Regions from separate parts of the Blautia sp. HCP3S3_C4 genome, predicted to be linked through region 2. Evidence: riboswitches for the same ligand, from Rfam matches in the RefSeq annotation. Region 2 holds a riboswitch; the other holds the start of a gene.
What was found. A riboswitch is a leader RNA that binds a small molecule or an ion and turns the genes downstream of it on or off. The one in region 2 is predicted to bind ZMP and ZTP.
Positions count from the first base shown of each region.

Region 1: linked by a shared signal. The riboswitch ahead of ACTNC6_RS13430 (IMP cyclohydrolase) and the one ahead of ACTNC6_RS08895 (formate--tetrahydrofolate ligase) in region 2 are both predicted to bind ZMP and ZTP.

Region 1 is NZ_JBQHWF010000016.1:37,795-40,925, reverse strand. It holds gene guaB (IMP dehydrogenase) at 1-716, shown strand, start outside; gene ACTNC6_RS13435 (peptidoglycan recognition protein family protein) at 1,009-1,680, shown strand; ZMP/ZTP riboswitch at 1,783-1,863, shown strand; gene ACTNC6_RS13430 (IMP cyclohydrolase) at 1,935-2,648, shown strand; gene ACTNC6_RS13425 (phosphoribosylaminoimidazolecarboxamide formyltransferase) at 2,683-3,131, shown strand, end outside.
Region 2 is NZ_JBQHWF010000008.1:60,084-63,214, forward strand. It holds gene ACTNC6_RS08895 (formate--tetrahydrofolate ligase) at 1-1,190, opposite strand, end outside; ZMP/ZTP riboswitch at 1,369-1,454, opposite strand; gene ACTNC6_RS08900 (DUF1700 domain-containing protein) at 1,845-2,291, shown strand; gene ACTNC6_RS08905 (isopeptide-forming domain-containing fimbrial protein) at 2,553-3,131, shown strand, end outside.

The DNA of each region.
Region 1 (3,131 bases), on a different contig from region 2:
CACATGGTCATTCAGAGAATATTCTGAAGGCTGTCCGTGAAATTAAAGCTGCATATCCGGATCTTCAGGTAATTGCAGGGAATGTAGCTACAGGAGCAGCTACCAAGGCTCTGATCGATGCAGGCGTAGATGCAGTTAAGGTTGGTATCGGACCTGGGTCTATTTGTACCACACGTGTGGTTGCAGGTATTGGCGTGCCACAGGTTACTGCAGTAATGGATTGTTATGAGGTTGCTAATCGTTATGGAATCCCGATCATTGCAGACGGTGGTATCAAATATTCCGGAGACGTTACCAAGGCAATTGCAGCTGGTGCAAATGTATGTATGATGGGAAGTATCTTCGCAGGATGCGATGAGAGCCCGGGAACTTTTGAACTGTATCAGGGACGTAAATATAAAGTATACCGTGGTATGGGATCTATTGCTGCTATGGAGAACGGCAGTAAAGATCGTTATTTCCAGGAAAATGCAAAGAAGCTTGTTCCGGAAGGCGTAGAGGGACGTGTTGCATATAAAGGACATGTAGAGGATACTGTATTCCAGCTCATGGGTGGTCTTCGCTCAGGTATGGGATATTGTGGTGCAGAGAATATTGAGACTCTTAAGACTACAGGTAGGTTTATCAAGATTTCCGCTGCTTCTCTGAAGGAATCTCATCCACATGATATTCATATCACCAAAGAAGCTCCAAACTATAGTGTAGATGATAAATAAATAATGAATGATACCCCGGAGGTCTTGTGAATCTGCCGGGGTATTTTTGTGGAATTACCGGATTTGATAGTGAAAAGAAAAGAATTCAATGGTATAATAGAAAAAACGAATTCCAGGAAATGGGTGGCAGAGAAAAGCTATGATACAAAAGAATCGGAGCGGTAGAAAAAGTACCGGATCTGTAAAAACAAAGAGAAAATCAGTTTCAAAATCAAAAACCAGTGCTGCACACAGAAAAATATCTGCCGGGAAATCAAGAAAAAACAGCAGAGTTCGACAGAGAAATCTGAGGATGCTGCTAATCTGCATTATCCTGATGGTGGGAGTAAGTATAGGATGCTGGTATGGAATAAATAATATGCAGGAGAGAGAAAGAAAAGAGCAGGAGGTACTTCTGGAGCAGGAAAATTCAGGAAGCGGTCCTGAGCAGTGGCAGAAAGAAGGGGCTCCCTATATTGATGTGGAGCTGCTGACTCCCAATGAATATTCCAGACCGCAGATTCCCATTGAAAGCGTAAAATATATTGCAATTCACTATACTGCGAACCCAGGAGCAACAGCAATGGCCAACAGAAATTATTTTGAGAATCTGGCAAATACACATGAGACAAAGGTAAGCAGTCACTTTGTCATTGGCCTTGATGGTGAGGTGGTACAGTGCATTCCTACATCGGAGATGTCTTATGCGACAAATTCCCGTAATGTGGATACCGTATCGATTGAGTGCTGTCACCAGGATGAAACAGGAAAATTCAATGATGCAACCTATGATTCGGCTGTAAAACTGACAGCATGGTTATGTGTGCGATTCGGACTTACTTCTGAAAACGTGATTCGTCACTATGATGTGACAGGAAAGAACTGTCCCAAATATTATGTGGAGAATCCGGATGCATGGATTCAGATGAAGGCCGATATTGCTTCTCAGATTGAGGTTGACTATAAATTAAAGAATACTCAGTAATGGTATATCCTATTGTTTTTGAAAAAAAGCAGGAAACAAAAAAATTGCCTTGAAATCTGCAAAGAAGTATTGTACTATAATAACAGTGTGTGAGTTTCACAACAGTACCTGCATGACTGGCGGAAGTAGGATTACCTACAGGGAGTGCAGTGTGTATATGAGCCGACCGCCTGGGCAGCCTGGAAATTATTCAATGAATAAATAGGTTTCCCAGGCTTTTTTTAACCTTATTTATAACGAAAAGGAGAAAAATTATGGAAATGTTATCACTGGAAAAAGAACTGAAAGAGAATTCCTATCCTGGAAGAGGAATTGTGATCGGACGTTCCGCAGACGGTAAGAAAGCAGTGACAGCTTATTTCATCATGGGCAGAAGCGAGAACAGCAGAAACAGAGTATTTGTAGAGGATGGTGAGGGAATCCGTACCCAGGCATTTGACCCGTCCAAGCTTACAGATCCAAGCCTGATCATTTATGCACCTGTACGTGTACTGGGAAACAAAACAATTGTAACTAACGGAGATCAGACAGATACCATTTATGAGGGAATGGATCATCAGCTTACTTTTGAGCAGTCTTTAAGAAGCAGAGAATTCGAGCCAGACGGTCCAAACTATACACCTCGTATTTCCGGTGTTATGCATGTAGAGAACGGAAAATTCAACTATGCAATGTCAATTCTCAAGAGCAACAACGGAAATCCGGATGCATGTAACAGATACACATTTGCATACGAGAATGCCATTGCAGGAGAGGGACATTTTATCCACACTTATAAATGCGATGGAAATCCACTTCCAAGCTTTGAAGGCGAACCGAAACTGGTAGCAATTCCGGATAATATGGATGAGTTTGCAGAACTTCTCTGGAACAGCCTGAACGAAGATAACAAAGTATCTTTGTTTGTAAGATATATTGATATTGAGACAGGTAAGTACGAAAGCAAGATCATTAATAAGAATAAATAAAACAGGGCAGATATGATAATGGAGGATTTATATAATGAAAGAATTCGAATTAAAATATGGCTGTAACCCAAATCAGAAACCTGCAAAAATTTATATGGCAGACGGATCAGAACTTCCGGTGAAGATTCTTTCCGGAAGACCGGGATATATCAATTTCCTGGATGCCTTTAACGGCTGGCAGCTGGTATCAAACCTGAAGAAAGCAACTGGACTTCCTGCTGCAACCTCTTTTAAACATGTATCTCCTGCAGGTGCTGCTGTAGGACTTCCACTGACAGAGACTCTGGCAAAGATCTACTGGGTAAATGATATGGACTGGAAGAATTTTTCACCATTAGCATGTGCTTATGCAAGAGCCCGCGGTGCTGACAGAATGTCCTCTTTTGGTGATTTCATTTCTCTTTCTGATGTGTGCGATAAAGATACAGCACTTCTGATCAAGAGAGAGGTATCTGATGGTGTTATTGCACCTGGATACACAGA
Region 2 (3,131 bases):
AAGTCAAGCTCTGCCTTTGTATCTGTCGGGAATGCATTGATAGCAACAACACATGGAAGTTTGTATACGTTCTTGATATTGGAAACGTGTTTTAACAGGTTCGGGATACCTTTTTCAAGAGCTTCCAGGTTTTCATTGTTAAGGTCAGCTTTAGCAACACCACCGTTGTATTTCAGAGCACGTACTGTAGCTACGATTACAACTGCGCTTGGCTTTAAGCCAGCCATACGGCATTTGATGTCGAGGAATTTCTCAGCACCCAGGTCAGCGCCGAAACCAGCTTCTGTGATTGCATAATCAGCAAGCTTCATAGCCATCTTTGTAGCTGTTACGGAGTTACATCCGTGAGCAATGTTTGCGAATGGTCCGCCGTGTACGATTGCAGGAACGTGTTCCAGAGTCTGTACAAGGTTTGGTTTCAGAGCATCTTTTAACAGAGCTGTCATAGCGCCTTCAGCGTGAAGGTCACCAGCTGTTACAGGTTTCTGCTCGGAAACTTTGCCGTATGTATATCCGATGATGATCTTGGATAATCTTTCTTTCAGGTCTTTGATGTCGCTTGCAAGACAGAGAACTGCCATGATTTCAGATGCAACTGTGATGTCGTATCCGTCTTCACGAGGCATACCGTTTGTCTTTCCGCCAAGGCCGTCTACTACATTACGAAGCTGACGGTCGTTCATATCTACACATCTTCTCCATGTGATCTTACGAGGGTCAATGTTTAATGCGTTGCCCTGGAAGATATGGTTATCGATCATAGCTGCCAGTAAGTTGTTAGCTGCACCGATCGCATGGAAGTCACCTGTGAAGTGAAGGTTGATGTCTTCCATAGGAACAACCTGTGCATATCCGCCGCCTGCTGCACCACCTTTTACACCGAATACCGGTCCTAAGGATGGCTCACGAAGAGCTACCATAACGTTCTTTCCAAGTTTCTGCATACCATCTGCAAGACCTACAGTAGTAGTAGTTTTACCTTCTCCTGCAGGAGTTGGGTTGATAGCTGTAACAAGGATTAATTTGCCGTCCTTTTTGTCGCTTTCTTTTAAAAGATTGTAATCAATTTTTGCTTTATATTTTCCGTACTGCTCCAGATATTTATCATCAATACCTGCTTTTTCTGCAATCTGAGTGATTGGAAGCATTTCGCATTCCTGTGCAATTTCGATGTCTGATTTGAATCCCATAAGTGTTTTTCTCCTTTCGTCTCCGCATAAACATGAAAAACTTATATTACTGTTCATTTGTTACTGTGCACTCTGCGATCAGTAACAATTTATTCATTGAAGGAATGATCGATCAGCCCGTCAGATGAACAAAAGTATTGTTTCATCCGATAAAAAAAGGCCAGTATCTGAAATTTTCAAATACTGCCCAGACGGTCGGCTTCTACAAACCTCCGACTCCCCGTGGTTTGCATTCCACTCTTTCCGTCAGTACTCGAAGGTTCCTTCAATTGATGGCAATAGTATATCATTTTGAGAAAAAAATGTCAAGAAAATTTTTGCTGAAATGTCAAAAAAATCAAGTAAACTGGACGAAAGTTGTGTAAAATTAATAATGAAAAACCAGAGTATCTATGATTGTTGGGAAGAATTTGCTTTTTCAAAGAAATGGGATTGTTAAAAAATAGACATGGATTTATAGTAGAATGAAGATTATGTAAAGGAAAGGTTAAACCTTGCAGTTTATAGGAATTTCATAAAAAGTTTATGATTATATTAGTTGCTACCTGTGGTAAATATGGTAGAATAAGAATAATAAGTGCACAGAAATCTCCTGCTTCAATTATCATAAGCAGTGTATGGGGATTTATATTTTGGCAAAGTGGAGTGTAAAAGATGAACAGACAAGAATTTTTGGAAATCCTGAGAAGCCAGCTTGCCGGTCACATGCAGGAGGGCAAGGCTGCAGCACATGTACGATACTATGAAGATTATATACAGTCCCAGGTACGCGGTGGTCGTACAGAGCAGGAAGTGCTTGATCAGTTGGGAGATCCCAGACTGATAGCAAAAACTCTTATTGATACAGAGGGAGATACTGTAGATGAGGAATATGGAGCCTATTCCTCCTGTGGATCTGGATTAGAACCGCCGCCCCAGCCGGAGAAGCGGTGGAAAAAAGTTCTGGACCTTTCAACCTGGTCAGGTAAGCTTGTTGTGATTGTGGCAGCTGCTGTAGCGATTATTTTATTACTTATAATAATTGGTGCCGTTCTTCCGTTTTTTATTATTCTGATTATCATTTTATCTGTTATTTCCTGGTTTACCAAGAGAAGTCACTGATCAAAAGAGAACTCCCTTTGGGAGCTTTCTTTTGATCTGTCTTATAGCTTTATCTAATATTCTTTTCAGTACTCTTTTTATTCAGTTATTTATATTTTTCATATCGTTTCATATTTTCGCCTTAGTCTTATCTGAAGTGTGTTATTCCCTAATCCTGCCAGGCAGCAGGTAAATCTCAATTTTATTATTTTTATAAAGGCAGAAAACAGGATTTTTGCACAGGAATCCTTTTTTCTGTATGCCAAATGGAAAGGAGACAACATGAAAGGAACTGTGAAACTAAAAAAACGTCTGGAGGCTTTAGGCTTAGCCTTACTGTTTATGCTGCAGTCTGTACTGGGCTTTTTACCTGGAATGATTTTCAGTGCGGCCGGAGCGGTAAAGTCCATCGAGGTCTGGGACTCTGATCAGCTTATTGACTATGGTTACCGTTTCAATATGAAGTTTCAGCCAGGGGTAACTACCTATGAGTCTTTTGGCTGCGATAATCTGGACAGTGCTGCATTTTCAGATCACGGAAGAAGTACAAGAGATACAGAAAGTGTGAGGATAACAGAGGATTACAAATCCGGAAGTGCAGGAATGCGCTATAACAATGTGGGCAGAGATGCAGGGGGAAATATTGTGGATGTGCGTCTGACCCTGGTGGGGGTAGAAAATGCCGAGAGACGCTATGACCTGAGAACCCCTGTCTCCAAAAAAGAAAATAATGGTGGACTTACCTTTGGCTGGGAGAATAATGAAACCTATCCAATGGTAGGCTTTGCTAAAAACAATATTGGGGTTTTTATCTATTCACTGGGTTCTGCAAAAATTAATTTTCAGTTTCTGAAGCATGGG